Regions from separate parts of the Bacillus sp. JJ1127 genome, predicted to be linked through region 2. Evidence: predicted binding sites of a transcription regulator. Region 2 holds the regulator's gene; the other holds the start of a gene.
What was found. The regulator Rex, encoded in region 2, represses fermentation and respiration genes when NADH is low (regulators of the CRP and FNR family bind a similar motif). The targets are predictions, from matches to a motif close to TTGTGAAATATTTCACAA.
Positions count from the first base shown of each region.

Region 1: the regulator Rex is predicted to act here: its motif matches at 2,023-2,040, upstream of V7183_RS06950 (DUF1641 domain-containing protein).

Region 1 is NZ_JBALQK010000053.1:68-5,660, forward strand. It holds gene V7183_RS06945 (NAD(P)/FAD-dependent oxidoreductase) at 266-1,444, opposite strand; gene V7183_RS06950 (DUF1641 domain-containing protein) at 1,489-1,929, opposite strand; partial or broken gene V7183_RS06955 (ABC transporter permease) at 2,472-5,024, opposite strand; gene V7183_RS06960 (ABC transporter ATP-binding protein) at 5,015-5,593, opposite strand, start outside.
Region 2 is NZ_JBALQK010000152.1:1,098-14,611, reverse strand. It holds gene tsaB (tRNA (adenosine(37)-N6)-threonylcarbamoyltransferase complex dimerization subunit type 1 TsaB) at 1-349, shown strand, start outside; gene rimI (ribosomal protein S18-alanine N-acetyltransferase) at 361-804, shown strand; gene tsaD (tRNA (adenosine(37)-N6)-threonylcarbamoyltransferase complex transferase subunit TsaD) at 804-1,820, shown strand; gene V7183_RS15725 (ABC-F family ATP-binding cassette domain-containing protein) at 2,104-4,029, opposite strand; gene V7183_RS15720 (redox-sensing transcriptional repressor Rex) at 4,216-4,845, shown strand; gene V7183_RS15715 (YdiK family protein) at 4,874-5,065, opposite strand; gene V7183_RS15710 (CPBP family intramembrane glutamic endopeptidase) at 5,062-5,811, opposite strand; gene groES (co-chaperone GroES) at 6,248-6,532, shown strand; gene groL (chaperonin GroEL) at 6,570-8,204, shown strand; purine riboswitch at 8,376-8,477, shown strand; gene guaA (glutamine-hydrolyzing GMP synthase) at 8,637-10,175, shown strand; purine riboswitch at 10,340-10,441, shown strand; gene V7183_RS15690 (NCS2 family permease) at 10,568-11,893, shown strand; gene V7183_RS15685 (response regulator transcription factor) at 12,037-12,738, shown strand; gene V7183_RS15680 (sensor histidine kinase) at 12,722-13,514, shown strand, end outside.

The DNA.
Region 1 (5,593 bases), on a different contig from region 2:
ATGTCGAAAAATTAAAATGGATTTATATAGATTTCATTTGAATAGAGTAAACTTTGTAAAAGCGAGGGAGTTCTCCCTTGCTTTTATTATTTTCTTAGAAATTGAAGATGAAGATTCTATACACAATTTCGTCATAATAAAGTCAGTACATATAAGAATATGGAAGAGGTGTATCTGGCTTTCATGCCGAATAAAAATATATAGATGACTACGGATAAAAAAAAGCCCAAATCATGGTGAAACATGATTTGGGCCAGTATTTGGATTAGTAAGCTAAGCTGAATAATCCTTTAATGTGTGATAAGTAACGAACGTTACTTGCTTCTTTCATTAATGATGCTGGTAAGCCTTTAAGTGGAGTTGAGCTTGCTCCGATTGTAGCAACAGCATCTTTACGTCCTAGACTTGCAAGTGTTCCAGAGTTTACTGGTGCGAACTCTTCGAATGCTTTGCCTTCTAGTGCTGCGTATAAGTTGTATCCAATTAACTCACCCATTTGCCAAGCGATCTGTGCAGTTGGTGGGTATGGACGGCCTTCTGGACCGAAGACAACAGCGCTGTCTCCAGCAACGAATACGTCTTTGTGAGAAGTAGATTGTAGGTATGCATCAACTGTTGCACGACCACGGTTTACTTCAAGACCTGATTCACCGATTAATGGGTTACCTTGTACGCCGCCTGTCCAAACGAATGTGTTAGCAACGATTTTTTGACCGTCTTTTAAGTCGATTTCATTGCCAGCAACGTTTGTTACAGGAAGACCTGTTAAGAATGTAACACCGCGTGCTTCTAAGCTAGTAGTTGCACGTTCAATTAAATGGTCAGGTAATACTGGAAGGATTTTTGGACCTGCTTCAACAAGAAGTAATTTTACTTCTTTAGGATTTACGCCGTGGCTTTTTGCAAGTTTAGGCATAATGTCAGCAAGCTCACCAACTAGCTCAACGCCAGTTAATCCGCCACCACCGATTAAGATTGTAGCATCAGCTTCGTTTTTCGTTTTAGCGTATTCACGAATACGGTCTTCAACGTGTTTGTAGATTTTGTTTGCATCAGCAGCAGATTTTAATACCATGCTGTTTTCTTCTAGTCCTGGAATACCGAAGTAAGCAGTTTTACTTCCTAAAGCAACTACAAGTGCATCGTAAGATAAAGTAGTGCCACCAGCTAGTTTAATTTCTTTGCTATCAACTGAGAATGACTCAACTGTTGCAATTTTAAGATCGATGTCTTTGCCTTTGAAAAGTTTTTCAAGTGGCATTGCAACTGCTTGCTCAGAAACGTTACCTGCTGCAAGGCGATGTAGTTCAGTGATGATTTGGTGTGTTGGGTATTGGTTGATCACTGTAACTTGTGCCTCTGATTTGCTGTAATATTTACGTACATTTAAAGCGGCTAGAAGTCCGCCATAACCAGCGCCTAAGATGACAATTTGTTTTGACATAGTATGATATCCCCCGTCTTTACTAATTGTTGTTATAAGATAAATTATTTATTATTGCGTTCTGCACTAATTTGAAGATAAGCGTTTACAAAGCGGAACATTTTTTGTGCTTGTGGATCTTTTAGTAATTTTAACAGACCGAAAAGACCAATAACTTCAGTGCTTGCTTCTGCGCGATCTTTTGCTTCGATAGCAGTTGCTGCCACGCATTTCACTGTATCTTTTACAGGTTCTACAAGCTCTTGGATTGCACCAACAGTGTCGCTTTTTAATACTTCGTCAGTAGCAACAGTTTGAGCAAAGTCATAAGACTTAGTTAGAATGTTAACAAGCTCAGTTAATTTTGGAAGCTGTTCTACTAGTGTAGTTAATGACTCTTGTACCTCAGGTTTTAACAACTGATCAAGTACATCAAGTTGTCCTTGGCTAGCAGAAATTTGTAAAGTTTCTTGTTCAGGCTTTGTTTGAGTGATAGTTTCTGGCATCTCCAATTCTCCTTTACGATAACAATACTCTTATTTTTTTGGGAATAAACATCCCCATGTAGCAGGTAAGAGGCAGCAAAAATTTGCAAAACTTTATACAAAGCTTCACAAAACGCAATAAAATGCTTTTAAATTTATGATTACAAGTAGAAGGCAATCATAAATCCAAAACCATAATTTCTTACCTATTATTTATGAACTTGTCCGATACATGGCTTGTCCGGATAATGGAAAGTTCCTTTATCGGAAAGTGTATATAATATATATCCTTTATTATATACTATATGCACCCAGGTTAACATAAAAATGATCCCTAATTATTTGACCTTTAGTCCATAACCTAGTACTGACAAGGGAAGAAAGCATATATTTTATTTTACGGTTACTTAAAATGTACTTAATCATAGAGAAAAAAAGGAAAAAATGAGCAAAAAGTGTTTATTTTTCCCTTTTTTAATTAATAAAAGAGGATATCGAATAAATAGATACGTTAAAAAAAATCATCGCGCTGGTCCAGATCTGGACCAATGCGATGATTTTTTTTATTTACTGTGCAAAAGCTGTATAGGTTTTGCTGATAATGATTGTTTTGCTGCTATCCAAACAACGATTGCTGTTGTTATGACGGATAGAAGTATACCTAAAACGGACCAAGTCATATTTATCTTCATCGGCATTTGGAATAAGAAACGTAACGTAATGCCTGAAAAAGCCAAGGCAATTCCGGCACCAACTAATCCAGCTGATAAGGAAATAATTGTATTTTCTAATAAGGTGGATTTCATCAAATTACTTGAAGACATACCAACTGTTTTCATAATAGCAACATCCCGTGTTTGTTGAAGTAAGCGAATGACAACTTGGTTTCCGATTGTAAGAATCGCCGTTAAAAAGGCGAATAACGCTACGATTGAAAAGAAAGTACTTTGCATTTGGATGATATACTGTAGACTATCGATTGCTGTAGCGGCAATAGAATAAGCCATCGCTGAGTTTGGGAGCTTCTTGTTTAGCTCGGTTAAAATGGTATTTGTTTGCTTTGAATCACTATCTAATGAATACGTAACTCGGCTAGGTTTTCCATATGTAGCTAATGCTTTGGTTGGAATACGGATACCAACAGTTTTGACAACACCTGATTTAAAGAAACCTACAATTTCACAGTTTACTAATTCATTTCCTATTTGAATGTCAACTGTATCGCCAGTTTTAACTCCTAGTTTCTTATAACTGTCTAAAAGAACTGCTTTTTTACTTTCTGCGTCGGACGGAATTAAATCACGCCCCTCTGATATTGTATATGCCTTGGAGGTAAGTGATGTATCTACACCTTCTATTGAAATCTTAGTTGAACTAAAGAATTTATCTTCTTTTACATTGTTTGTGAATAGAGATGCCGCTTCTTCACCATTAATGTTTTGGAGCCTTCCATCTAATTGATAGCCTTTTTTTCACGTTTTTATTTCTTTCGTAGATTTCAACTGTTTCTCAACTTTTCCTTCATCATTAATGGAACTAGTAATAAGAAGATTTCCCATTGCTTCTTTTTCTAATTGACCTTGAACAGATTCAATTAAATTATCCGCAAATACATGGCTAGAGACTACAGAAACAACGCCTATAGTTAAGGTGACCGCTAATAAGCCATTTCGTTTACTTGTAGCCGCTATATTGTGCAAAGCAAGAAAAAGACTTTGTGGCATGATGTTTTTCATCGCACCAATTGCTCGGAATAATAAAAAGTATATAAACCCTATAAAACGAACAAAAGCAAAAAGAAATAACATGGCTGCAGTTGTAAGTAAGAAAGCAAGAAGCCATTTAAAGATTACATTTCCATTTGTACTTGTTGTGAATCCTATGTTGTAAACATAAATAGAAAGAATACCACAAACAAATATAAAAAGTTGAAGCTTCTTTCTAAATGGTAAAGAATAATTCACGCTTGTGTTTTCAGTATCACGCAACATTTGGAGCGGGGATACGCGCATTCCACTTTTTACTGGTATCCAGGAAGCTAAGAAGGTTACTATTAATCCCACAATAATTGTTGTGCAAGTAACGGACCATGACATTCCCCAGTGAAGTGGTAATGAAAGCACCTCTGATAGATAGGAAGTGAGCCAAACGCTAGCTAATAACCCAATTACAATACCACCAACTGTTCCGAGAATTGCCAACCATAATGCTTCTAATAGGAAATATCGAATAATATATTTTGTTTTCATTCCTACTGACTTCATAACAGCGATATCATGCGTACGCGAAGCGATAATGACTTTCATTGTATTAGAAGTAGTGATGGCAGCAATTCCAAGGGCTAGCACACTGAATAGTTGAAGAAATGGCAGCAACATCCGTAAATCTTTTTGTTTTTCTAATTCTTTATCATGAACATCAATTACATTGCTTTGTGGTAATTGTTTTTGTATATTCTTTTTAAATGTAGAGACGTTAACATTTTCATTTAACAAAATTAAGGCTTCATTAATTGTACCTGCGGGTAAGTTTAAGAGCTGCTGTGCTTGATCTAAATGTAAATAGGCTGTTCCGAAAATAGAAGCATCGCCATAGGATTCTTGGACACCTTCTACTAAACCACGGATTTTATAAGAAACCATTGCCCCAGTGGAACGGTTAGGAATCTCCACTCGATCTCCCACTTTGACCTGCAAACGATCAGCTGTGTTTTTGGATAAAAGTAGTTCATCTTTATGTAAATCACGAATGTTAGGGAACTGTTTGCTTCCGAAGAAAGGATAATGATTTGTTTCAATACCCTTTATGATTAAGCTCGTTGTTTTTTGATCAGATTTCACCATACTTTGACCTAACAAAGAAGTTGAGAGTGCTTTTTGCTCATCGTTAGGAAGGGAAGAGATTAGAGCTTCTTGGCTCATTGGTTTTAAATAAGATTGAATCGATACGTCGCCCCCTAAAAGGATTTTAGACGATTCGTGAATGGATCGAGGGACTAGCTCTACCAACATAGACATAGAGAAGAAACTAGCTACTCCGATTAAAATGCTGAACACTGTAAAAAATGTTCTTAAACGATTGTGAATTAAACTACGTAATGCGGATTTTAACAACATGATGTTGCATCACCTTCTTTTTCAGCAGCTTCTGTAGCTGTATGCTTGTTAAATTTTTCTTGAATTAAAACACCATCTTCCATTTGTAAAACACGGTCTGAAAGTTTGGCCACATGAGAATCATGCGTAGCAATGATAAAGGTCATATGGAGTTGATCGCGTAATTGAAAGATTAAATCCAAAATGGTTTTTCCTGTTTTTGAATCTAAATTTCCGGTAGGTTCATCAGCAACGACAATAGCTGGATTGTTCACTAATGCGCGAGCAATTGCTACACGCTGTTGTTGACCTCCTGAAAGTTGACTTGGTAAATGGTGATAACGTTCTTTCATCCCGACAAGATTAAGTATCTCTCTGGCTCTGTTTATCATCTCTTTTCGGCTTTTGACTCCTGCACACATAAGTGCCATCATCACATTTTCTTGAGCTGTCATGGTCGTCACTAAATTATAAGATTGAAAAACAAAGCCAATTTTTTTAGCGCGAAAATCAGCTAAATCTTCTTCTGACATGGATGTAATATCTTGTTGTTCAATTACAATACGCCCCTCGCTAGGGCTGTCTAGGGA
Region 2 (13,514 bases):
TGGACGCCGTGGACAAGTTTATACAGGCTTGTATACATATGAAGAAGAAAAGCTAACTTCTATAGAAGATGATCGTATTATTCTTATTGTGGATTGGTTACAGATGTTAAAGGATAAGGGACAACCTGTTCTATTTATCGGTAATGATGTAAAGCTGCATAAAGAAACGATTATAGAATATTTAGGAGATCAAGCTGTATTTGCTTCCTTTACAAAGAATAATCCAAGACCAAGTGAGCTAGCATTTTTAGGATTACAAAAGGAAGAACAAAGTGTACATACATTTGTTCCGAGCTATCTTCGTCTAGCAGAGGCAGAAACAAAATGGTTAGAAAGTCAAAAAAAATAGGAGCTGTCGAAATGGATATTACATTTAGAAAGATGACGACTGATGATATTGCTCAAATTGTAGCTATTGAAGAAGCGTCTTTCCCAACTCCTTGGACTGCCGATGCATTTCACCGTGAATTAACGATGAACGAATATGCACATTATGTTGTTATAGAAAAGGATGGTCTGGTAATTGGATATTGTGGATTGTGGATTATTATTGATGAGTCACATATAACAAATATAGCTATTTTGCCAGAATATCGTGGTCAAAAGCTTGGGGAGGCTTTGCTTAAAGAAGTAATGGACCAAGCGAAGGAAATGGGAGCAAAAACGATGACACTTGAAGTTCGCGTTTCAAATGAAGTAGCAAAACAGTTATACCGGAAGTATGGATTCCAAAATGGCGGGATTCGTAAACGATACTATACAGACAATTATGAAGATGGTCTTGTAATGTGGGTGAATATATAATGGAAAAAAATACGATTATACTTGGTATTGAAACAAGCTGTGATGAAACAGCTGTAGCGATTGTTAAAAATGGAACAGAAATAGTGGCAAATATTGTTGCATCACAAATTGAAAGTCATAAGCGTTTTGGCGGAGTTGTACCAGAGATTGCATCTCGTCATCACGTAGAACAAATTACAGTTGTATTAGAAGAAGCTTTAAAAGAAGCAAATATCTCTTTTGAAGATATTGATGCAATTGCAGTGACAGAAGGCCCTGGTTTAGTAGGTGCACTTTTAATTGGTGTAAATGCGGCTAAAGCTGTTGCTTTTGCTCATGATATTCCTCTTGTTGGTGTTCATCATATCGCTGGTCATATTTATGCGAACCGCTTAGTAAAAGAGCTAGAATTCCCATTGCTATCACTTGTTGTATCTGGAGGACATACAGAGCTTGTTTATATGAAAGAACATGGCTCGTTTGAGGTAATTGGTGAAACAAGAGATGATGCAGCGGGAGAAGCATATGACAAAGTGGCGCGTACGTTATCTATGCCATACCCAGGCGGTCCTCATATTGATCGTCTTGCTCATGAAGGAAGGCCAACGATTGATTTACCACGTGCATGGCTAGAACCAGATTCGTATGATTTTAGCTTTAGTGGATTGAAATCAGCAGTTATCAACACTGTGCATAACGCAAAACAACGAGGCGAAGAAATTGCTCCAGAAGATTTAGCAGCGAGCTTCCAAGAAAGTGTAATAGATGTATTAGTAACGAAAGCAGCACGTGCAGCTGAAGCATACAATGTAAGACAGGTGCTTCTTGCTGGGGGCGTAGCAGCAAATAAAGGGCTTCGAGCACGCTTAGAAGCAGAATTTGCGAAAAAAGAGCATATGGAACTAATCATTCCACCATTATCTTTATGCACAGATAATGCAGCAATGATTGCAGCAGCAGGGACAATTGCATATGAACAAGGGAAACGTGCAACATTAGCCTTAAATGCAAACCCAGGTTTAGATATTGAAGCATAGTTATACACAAAATTAACCACAACCTGTGGATAAAACCCACATTATCTGTTGATAATGTGGGTTTTATTGTGAATATAAAATGTTGATAACTTTTTTATATTTTGTGGGTAATGTGGAAAAGTTATTTTTATCTTTATATATTAAAGGTGGATATGTGTATAATGTTGTGGATAAACAGATAGAGGTCAGACTTTTGATTAATCTATATTTTTCATATAAACAACAAACAAGGTAGCTAAATATTCTTTGGCTACCTTGTTTTTATTACGTAAATATAGAAAGGTTACATGTGTAATTCTTCCCATTCTGCCATATGTTTTTCTAGTTGTTCTTGTAATGTTTGTTTTGTGTTTGTAATTTCACTTGCTCGTTCATAATCTGCATATACTTCAGGTAGACAAAGCTGGTCTTCTAATGCTTCGATCTCCTCTTCTAATTTCGCGATGTTTTGTTCCAGTTCTTCAATTTTTCGAATACGCTGGCGTTCTAGCTTTTTACGCTCTTTTTCTTCAAGATAACTTAATTTTTCTTGAGCAATGTTTTTTTGAATAGGTGCTTCTTCCTCTTGTTGCTCAAATTCAGCACGCTCAATCATTTCATTTTTCTTTTCGATATAGTAGTCATAGTCACCTAAATATTCCTGTGCACCATCTGTTGATAACTCAACGACTGTAGTTGTGACACGGTTAATAAAATAGCGATCATGAGAAACGAATAAAAGAGTTCCTGGATAATCGATTAAGGCGTTCTCTAGAATTTCTTTACTATTTAAATCAAGATGGTTTGTTGGCTCATCTAAAATCAGCAGGTTAGATTTTTGCATCATTAATTTCGCTAAGGCTAATCGTGCCTTTTGGCCGCCACTAAGAGAAGAAACAGGTTTTAATACATCATCTCCTGTGAATAAAAAATTACCGAGTATAGTACGAATTTCCTTTTCTGGCTGTAGTGGATAATCATCCCATAATTCATTTAAAACACGCTTAGACGATGTTAAGTTTGCCTGTTCTTGATCATAGTATCCAATAGATACATTCGAACCGAAAGAAACCTCACCGCTTAACGTGTGCAATTTATTCACAATTGATTTTAATAATGTAGATTTTCCAATCCCATTTGGTCCGACTAATGCAACACTATCACCACGGGTTAAGCGCATATTCACATGTTCAATAACAGGCTCATGGTCGTATCCAATTGAAACATCTTTTACTTGTAAGACGTCGTTACCACTTTGTTTCTCGATATCAAAGTGAAAGGATGCTGATTTAGAGTCACCTAATGGTCTAGTCAGTAATTCCATTCGATCTAATTGCTTACGGCGACTTTGTGCACGTTTTGTTGTAGATGCACGGGCGATATTCTTTTGGACAAAGTCTTCGAGTTTAGCAATTTCCTCTTGTTGCTTTTCATAACGCTTCATTTCCTGTTCATATAGTGCAGCTCTTAGCTCTAAATACTTACTGTAGTTACCAACATATCGTCTGCTTTCTTTATTAGAAATTTCATATACTTGTGTAACAAGCTTGTCTAAAAAGTAGCGATCGTGGGAAACAATTAGAATAGCTCCTGGATAGCCTTGTAAATATTGTTCAAGCCATGTTAGTGTATCGATGTCCAAATGGTTTGTTGGCTCATCCAAGATGAGTAAATCTGGTTTTGTTAATAATAATTTGCCGAGAGCCAATCGTGTTTTTTGGCCACCGCTTAATGTAGAAATTGTCGTTTGGTGTGTTTCGGTTGGAAAACCGAGACCACTTAAAATAGAACGAATATCAGCCTCATATTGATAACCGCCTTGATCTTTATAATCTAGTTGCAATTGATCATAATCAGCGAGTAATTTTTCGGACGTAGTAGCATTTGAAAAGTTCTCTTCTTGCCCCATTTCATGCTCTAGCCTTCGAAGTTTTTTCTCCATTTGCTGCAAGTGTGTAAAGACAGTTAGCATTTCATCCCAAATTGTTAAAGAAGTTTCGAGGCCGGTATTTTGAGCTAAATAACCAATTGAAACATCTTTTGGTTTTATAATTTCACCGCCATCATGAGATAACTCTCCGGCAATTATTTTTAATAATGTAGATTTTCCGGCTCCATTTCGTCCGACTAGTGCGATACGATCTTTCGTTTGAACCTCTAATTTAATGTTTGCAAGGATTGTTTCAGCACCGTATAATTTTGAAAGCCCATTCACTTGTAATAAAATCAATGTTTTCACCTCAAATAATTTCTTAACTTTGCCATGTTTATATTTCTCAATCATACTAAAAATAGTGTATAGTTTAAAATAAAGAGAGAATTCTTCTCTCTTTATTATACAAGGAAAGTCATAAGTGCTAAACTTTTCTATTTGTTTCAGGTATAGGAACAAAGATAGGAAGAGAGGAGAGGTTATATGGATCAACAGAAGATTCCACAGGCCACTGCCAAACGATTGCCTCTATACTATCGATTTATCCAAAACTTATCTCTTTCTGGTAAGCAACGTGTTTCATCAGCAGAATTGAGTGAAGCGGTGAAGGTAGACTCCGCGACGATTCGAAGAGATTTTTCATATTTTGGAGCGTTAGGAAAAAAAGGATATGGTTATAATGTGAATTATTTACTATCCTTTTTCCGTGAAACGCTCGATCAAGATGATATAACACGTGTGGCACTTATTGGAGTGGGTAATTTAGGGACCGCTTTCTTACATTACAATTTCACGAAAAATAATAATACAAAAATTGAAATGGCCTTTGATATCAATGAAGAGAAAGTTGGAAAAGAAATCGGAGGAATTCCTGTATATCATTTAGATGAACTAGAAGAGCGTCTAAAAAGTGATATACAAGTGGCAATATTAACAGTACCTGCTACCGTTGCACAAGCTGTGGCAGATCGATTGGCTGATACAGCTGTACACGGAATTTTAAATTTTACACCAGCACGATTAAACGTGTCAGAAAATATACGAATTCATCATATTGATTTAGCCGTAGAATTACAAACGCTTGTTTACTTTTTGAAAAATTATCCACAATAAAACGCAGAGGAAAATCCTCTGCGTTTTATTATTGTTTTTTCTTTGTAAATTTGACTAAGATAAGACGAAGTGCCAAATTAAAATCAATTGTTGCCATAGCTGCAAACAGTAGTGTCCAAGGGTTCCAGATTGTATCTGTAACGTTCATAATTGCGAGGCGTACAAAAACACATCCAAGCAGGAAATATAGTGCTGCCATGAACAATGGTGAGTTCCTCATATTAAAAATCCTCCGATAAAGCCTTGCATTTTTTCAGCTTCTTTAATCATTTCCTGTATTTGTTCATTACTCATTACGACTTGAATTAACGCGACCATTGTATTCATTGAAACATGGGCCATGATAGGGACAATAATCCGTCTCGTTTTTACATATAAAAATGCGAATACAAAACCCATGGAAGTGTATACCAATAGATGTGAAAAATCAAAGTGAATTGCTGCAAATACAAGCGAGCTAATAATAGCTGCAATAAAGAAGTTAAATTTCTTATACAATGTACCAAATAAAATTTTTCTAAACACAATCTCTTCTAAAATAGGTCCGATTATCGATATAACAATAAGGAACCATGGTGTAGTTCTTGCAATTTCCATTAAGTGTTCCGTGTTTTCGGAACCAGGCTTAATACCTAGTAAGCGCATTTCAATCGTGCCTGCAATTGTTTGGGAAAAGAGAGCTAAGAAGAAACCAATAAAGATCCAGCCAACTGCGGCAGGAATACTAGCACGTTTTGTATCTAAATGCCTCTCTCGAATATCTGTTCTAAGCAGAAAAAGTACAATACATAATGCAATAAAGAAGCTAATGATTGCCCAGTGACCAGTCACTAGTTGTATTTTTTCTTCTTGGGTGAATCCTCTATTATTATATAGTCCAGTTTTCACAAGAAGTGGTAATCCAACAATACCTGATAATTGCATAAGAATATATGTAACTATAATCCACCAATATTGTTTTTTCAAATTGGTTAACCATCCTTTCTAACCCTAGTTTATGAGATAAGGCGGGATAACATGTAAACATCCAGCCGAGTATACGTAATAACCATTCATATTATGATTTTTTTGTAAATCTTTCTTTGAAAATGAAATAGAAGACAGGAAAATGCTGTACTTATAGAGAAAACAATTTATGGCGTCTTTCATATTGTAACATACGATAAGTGGAAACGCCGATTCATATACGGAAGGCTTTCTTGAGAATAGTTACAACGATAATCAAGTTGTTCTTTTCTAGGAGGACGTATAGAAAAAGTGTATCTAGCAATTTGCGAAAAAATTATGATTTTTTTACTTGCAAAAGAAAATGAGATTATTTATTATTATAAGTGTGTTAGCACTCATGAGTCTTGAGTGCTAATAAAGGAAATTTACATAAAAAATGAGGAGGTTATTGTTCATGCTAAAGCCATTAGGTGATCGCGTTGTAATTGAGCTTGTTCAAGCAGAAGAAAAAACAGCAAGTGGTATTGTATTACCAGACACTGCAAAAGAAAAACCACAAGAGGGTAAAGTTATTGCAGTAGGTACTGGTCGAGTGCTTGAAAATGGTGAGCGTGTTGCTTTAGAGGTAGCTGCAGGTGATCTTATCATCTTCTCAAAATATGCAGGTACTGAAGTGAAATATGAAGGTACAGACTACTTGATTTTACGTGAAAGTGACATTTTAGCAGTTATCGGTTAATTATATACATTTTAAAAATCCAAGGGGGTCAAATATTATGGCAAAAGATATTAAATTTAGTGAAGAAGCACGTCGTTCGATGCTTCGCGGTGTCGACACTCTTGCAAATGCAGTAAAAGTAACGCTTGGACCAAAAGGTCGTAACGTTGTACTTGAGAAAAAATTCGGTTCACCACTTATTACAAATGATGGTGTAACAATCGCAAAAGAAATTGAATTAGAAGATGCATTCGAAAACATGGGTGCAAAATTAGTAGCAGAAGTTGCTAGCAAAACAAATGACGTAGCTGGTGACGGAACAACAACTGCGACTGTATTAGCACAAGCTATGATTCGTGAAGGCTTAAAAAACGTAACAGCTGGTGCGAACCCAATGGGTCTTCGTAAAGGTATCGAAAAAGCTGTTGTTGCAGCAGTAGAAGAATTAAAAACGATTTCTAAACCAATCGAAGGTAAATCTTCTATCGCGCAAGTAGCTGCTATTTCTGCTGATGATGAAGAAGTAGGTAAATTAATTGCTGAAGCAATGGAGCGCGTTGGTAACGACGGCGTTATTACATTAGAAGAATCTAAAGGATTCACAACAGAATTAGATGTAGTAGAAGGTATGCAATTTGATCGTGGATATGCATCTCCTTACATGATTACTGATTCTGACAAAATGGAAGCAGTACTTGATAACCCATATATCTTAATCACTGACAAAAAGATTTCTAACATCCAAGAAATCTTGCCAGTGTTAGAGCAAGTGGTACAACAAGGTAAACCACTTCTTATCATTGCAGAAGATGTAGAAGGCGAAGCTTTAGCTACATTAGTAGTAAACAAACTTCGTGGTACATTCAATGTAGTAGCTGTTAAAGCTCCTGGCTTTGGTGACCGTCGTAAAGCAATGCTAGAAGATATCGCAATCTTAACTGGTGGCGAAGTAATCACTGAAGAATTAGGACGTGACTTAAAATCGGCTACAGTTGCATCTTTAGGACGCGCTGGTAAAGTTGTTGTAACGAAAGAAAACACAACTGTAGTTGAAGGTGTAGGTAACACAGAACAAATCGAAGCTCGCATCGGTCAAATCCGTGCACAATTAGAAGAAACAACTTCTGAATTCGATCGTGAAAAATTACAAGAGCGTCTTGCTAAACTTGCAGGCGGCGTAGCAGTAATTAAAGTAGGTGCAGCAACTGAAACTGAGTTAAAAGAGCGTAAACTTCGCATTGAAGATGCACTTAACTCAACTCGTGCAGCAGTAGAAGAAGGTATTGTTGCAGGTGGCGGTACTTCACTTATGAACGTATACACTAAAGTGGCTGGTATTGCAGCTGAAGGCGACGAAGCAACAGGTATCAACATTGTACTTCGTGCATTAGAAGAGCCAGTTCGTCAAATCGCAATTAACGCTGGTCTAGAAGGATCTGTTGTTGTAGAACGCTTAAAAGGCGAAAAAGTAGGCGTTGGTTTCAACGCAGCAACAGGCGAATGGGTAAACATGCTTGAGTCTGGTATCGTAGACCCAGCAAAAGTAACTCGTTCTGCACTTCAAAACGCAGCATCTGTTGCAGCTATGTTCTTAACAACTGAAGCTGTAGTTGCTGACAAGCCAGAACCAAATGCTCCAGCAATGCCTGACATGGGCGGCATGGGCATGGGTGGTATGGGCGGAATGATGTAATTTCATCCGTCAGCCGAACATCCATCTCTATATAGAGGTGGATGTTTTTTTGTTGTAAGATGTAAAAAAATTATAGTAATAAAGGTTCTGTCGCACGGAGAAACTAATTTCTGTAGAATTTTGTCGCTTTCTCTCTTGACCGTATTGATACTTCATTGTTAGAATCTAGGAAGATAATATAAAACAATCCTTCATATATCCTCAATGATATGGTTTGAGAGTCTCTACCGGGTTACCGTAAACAACCTGACTATGAAGGCAGTGCGTCTTATATTTATAAAGAGCGGAGTATATCTTTATAAAGCTAGACCCCTGCCTTTTCTTTGTTATGAGACTGAGGGCGGAGGACTGGCTTTTTTTATTATATGGGTAATGCTTTTTGCCAAATTGGTGAAAATATTTATATATAGAACTAACGTTGGGGTGATTATTTTGAAAAAACAGCACGATACGATTATCGTTTTAGACTTTGGAAGTCAGTACAATCAGTTAATTGCACGTCGCATTCGTGAGTTCGGTGTGTACAGTGAGCTTCATCCGCATACAATTACTGCAGAAGAAATTAAAGCAATGAATCCAAAAGGGATTATTTTCTCTGGTGGACCAAATAGCGTATATGGTGAGAATGCATTCCACTGTGACGAAAAAATCTTTGACCTAGGTTTACCGATTTTCGGTATTTGTTACGGCATGCAGCTTATGACAAAACACTTTGGTGGAAAAGTAGAGCGTGCAAACCATCGTGAGTACGGAAAAGCAGTTCTTAAAGTAGAGAACGAATCAAAATTATATGCGAATCTTCCAGAAGAGCAAGTTGTATGGATGAGCCATGGTGACTTAGTAACTGGTTTACCAGAAGGATTCGTAGTAGACGCAACAAGTGAGTCTTGTCCAATTGCTGGTATGAGCAATGAAGCACAAAACTTATACGGTGTACAATTCCACCCAGAAGTACGTCACTCTGAGCACGGTAATGATTTAATTAAAAACTTCGTATTCGGCGTATGTGGTTGCTCTGAAGGCTGGAACATGGAGAATTTTATTGAAGTAGAATTAGAGAAAATCCGTGAAACTGTTGGCGATAAAAAAGTACTATGCGCACTTAGTGGCGGCGTAGACTCTTCTGTTGTAGCAGTATTAATTCATAAAGCGATTGGTGACCAATTAACATGTATTTTCGTTGATCACGGTTTACTTCGTAAAGGTGAAGCAGAAGGTGTTATGAAAACATTTAGCGAAGGCTTCCACATGAACGTTATTAAAGTGGATGCAAAAGAACGCTTCATGAACAAGTTAAAAGGTGTAGAAGATCCAGAACAAAAACGCAAAATCATTGGTAATGAATTCATTTACGTATTCGATGATGAAGCTTCTAAATTAGAAGGAATGGACTTCTTAGCGCAAGGTACACTGTACACTGACATTGTTGAAAGTGGGACAGCAACTGCACAAACGATTAAGTCTCACCATAACGTTGGTGGACTTCCAGAAGATATGCAATTTAAACTAATTGAGCCTTTAAACACATTATTTAAAGATGAAGTACGTGTATTAGGATCAGAATTAGGAATTCCTGATGAAATCGTATGGCGTCAACCATTCCCAGGTCCTGGACTTGGTATCCGTGTATTAGGCGAAATTACAGAAGAAAAATTAGAAATCGTTCGTGAATCTGATGCGATTTTACGTGAGGAAATCCAAAAAGCAGGTTTAGACCGTGAAGTTTGGCAATACTTCACTGCACTTCCTGGCATGCGCAGCGTAGGTGTTATGGGTGACGAGCGTACTTACGATTACACAGTAGGTATCCGTGCGGTAACATCAATTGACGGTATGACAGCTGACTGGGCACGTATTCCTTGGGATGTGTTAGAGAAAATCTCTGTACGTATCGTAAACGAAGTAAAACACGTTAACCGCATTGTGTATGATATTACTTCTAAGCCACCAGCAACAATCGAGTGGGAATAGAATAAGGTTTATTTATTTAAAGGAAGATCCATCTATGATTTTATGCATAGATGGATCTTTTTTTATAGTTTATACGAACGAAAAATAAATAAATGTGTAAAATGTTCGCTTTTTAAATTGACATACACCTATATGTGAGTTAATATGAGTATGTAATTGATACGAAAAATGAATATTACAGCCGTCGTATAATATCGGGGATATGGCCCGAAAGTTTCTACCTAGCTACCGTAAATGGCTTGACTACGAGGCGTTTTCATAAAGGAAGGGATTAGCCTACCTTTATTTACAGAACGCTTCCATATATGCAATGGAAGCCTTTTTTATTTTTATGGATAAAAGAGGGCTGGGGAGGATTACGACGAGCAATTATATAACGGGGGAAACGTAGAATGAAGCGTTATTTTCAGTTCGATGAGCTCGGTACGAACTATAAAACAGAGTTCGTTGCAGGGCTAACGACATTTTTATCTATGGCTTATGTATTATTTGTCAATCCTGCTACGCTGTCGCTGGGAAATATTAAAGGATTACCAGCAGGGACAGGAATGGATCCAGGTGCGGTATTTGTTGCTACTGCATTAGCAGCCGCCATTGGTTCACTGATTATGGGGATTTTTGCAAAGTATCCGATTGCTTTAGCACCAGGAATGGGAATCAATGCGTTCTTTGCTTATACAGCAGTGTTAACAATGGGGATTCCGTGGCAAACAGCGATTGCCGGAACGTTAATGTCAGGTATTATTTTTATTATTCTTACTGCTTCTGGTATTCGTGAAAAAATTATTAATGCGATTCCAGCGGAGCTAAAATTCGCGGTAGCAGCAGGTATTGGTTTATTTATTGCTTTTCTTGGTTTTCAAAATGCCGGAATTATTGTGAAAAACGATGCTGTTCTTGTTGGATTGGGGGATTTAACAAAGGGCACAACATTGCTTGCAATTTTCGGTGTAGTTATTACGATTATCTTAATGATTAAAAAGATAAATGGTGCAGTTTTCTATGGGATGATTCTTACAGCAATCTTGGGTGTAACGACAGGATTAATTGATACACCAAAAGCTGTAGTGGGCGCAATTCCAAGTCTGGAACCTACGTTCGGTGTGGCGCTAAATCACTTCGGAGATATTTTCACTGTTCAAATGGGGATTGTGATTATAACGTTCTTCTTTATCGACTTCTTTGATACAGCAGGTACACTTGTTGCAGTTGCGAATCAAGCGGGGTTAATGAAGGACAATAAATTACCACGTGCAGGAAAAGCGTTATTTGCAGATGCGATTGCAACTGTAATTGGTGCGATTCTTGGTACATCTACGACAACGTCTTACATTGAATCGTCTGCAGGGGTAGCAGCGGGAGGACGTTCAGGATTTACAGCAGTTGTAACAGCCGGATTTTTCTTGTTAGCACTTTTCTTTTCACCATTATTGAGTGTTGTGACGCCGTCTGTAACGGCACCGGCTTTAATTATTGTAGGGATTTTGATGGTTTCGTCTTTAGGAGAAATTGATTGGAAGAAATTCGAGATTGCAGTACCAGCATTCTTCACAATTATTTCTATGCCACTTACGTATAGCATTGCAACAGGGATTGCGATTGGATTTATCTTCTATCCAATTACGATGGTTGTAAGTGGTCGCCGTAAAGAAATTCATCCAATTATGTATGTACTGGGAGTCTTATTCGTATTATATTTTATCTACGTTCGTCAATAGAGGGGTTTTTGAAAGGTCTAGACTAAGGAGAGTCTAGACCTTTTTGCGTCTTCAGAAAATCTTAAGGATTTCGTTCCGTTTTTCTTCAGAAGTTTTCTTATAATAAGAAATAGGGAGTTTAAAAGTTTTTTGGGGGCGATATTGTGGGGCAAGAAACAATACTTGTTGTAGACGACGAAAAAGAAATTAGGGATTTAATTGCAATTTACTTAAAAAATGAAGGATATAAAGTGTTGCAAGCTGGGGATGGAGCAGAGGGATTAGATATATTAGAAAAGAATGAAGTGCATTTAGTTGTGTTAGATATTATGATGCCAAAAATTGATGGGATTCATATGTGTATGAAAGTAAGAGAAGCAAAAGAGATGCCGATTATTATGTTATCAGCGAAAACACAGGACATGGATAAAATTTTAGGGTTAACAACAGGAGCGGATGATTATGTAACGAAACCATTTAATCCGCTAGAACTTATAGCAAGGATTAAATCGCAGCTTCGTCGATATATGAAAATGAATGGATTTGTTGTTCAAAATGAAAGTGAGATTGAAATTGGAGATATGAAGATAAATGTAGCGACACATGAAGTGACTGTTATGGATGAAGAGGTGAAATTAACACCACGAGAGTTTTCTATTTTAGAGTTGCTAACTCGTAATTCAGGTATAGTCTTTAGTGCTGAGCAAATTTATGAAAAGGTCTGGAATGAAAGGTCCTTTCAATCTGATAATACTGTAATGGTACATATTCGAAAAGTGCGTGAAAAGATTGAAGAAAATCCAAGGAAGCCAAGGTATATAAAAACAGTGTGGGGAGTGGGATATAAGATTGAGAAAGATATTTAAGCCGTTTACCTATGCGTATAAGAAAATAAGGGGATTAATTGAAAGAGTACTAAAGAGTGTTCGCCGGAGCATACGGATCCAGCTTATAACTACTTTTATTGCCTGTGCATTATTAGGGCTATTTATAGCGAATGGTTTGACACCTTTTTTTGAAAATGCAAATCGAAGGGCTACAATTGATTATAGTGCTGGAATGAGGAGTATTAATAATCAAGTCCAAAGTACAGCGGAAATGATGGTTACTGACAATAAGTTAGATGCTTTGCAGGATATGATAGAAAGAGAAAATCAAAATATAGAGGCAGGGCATACAGCTTTAAAAGTATTTATTACTGATGAAAGTGGAAAAGTGTTATATAAAACGAAGCAGGCGCAAGAAGAACAAATTAATTTGCATAATACAATTCGTAATGCGACATCATTTGCTATTGATTATTCAAATTATAAGAATAACTTTGAAACATCAAGAAAAGAATTTATAGCTTTTTCACCAATTACAATTGAAGATAAAAACTTGTATATGTTCGTAAGTGGGATTCCTGAAGGGGAAGTAATATATGAGACAACAGAGGGGCCGTTTCCGTTTTTGATTGGTGTTTTTGTTTTTATTTTTTCTTTCTTTTATATAACAAAAAGAAAGATGAAACAGATTGAAGCGATGGCTCAAGGAGTAAAAGAGATTGAAAAAGGAAATCTTGCATATCGTATTGAGAAGAAAGGGCAAGATGAAATTGCATCATTAACAGGGAATATTAATAATATGGCTGAACAACTTA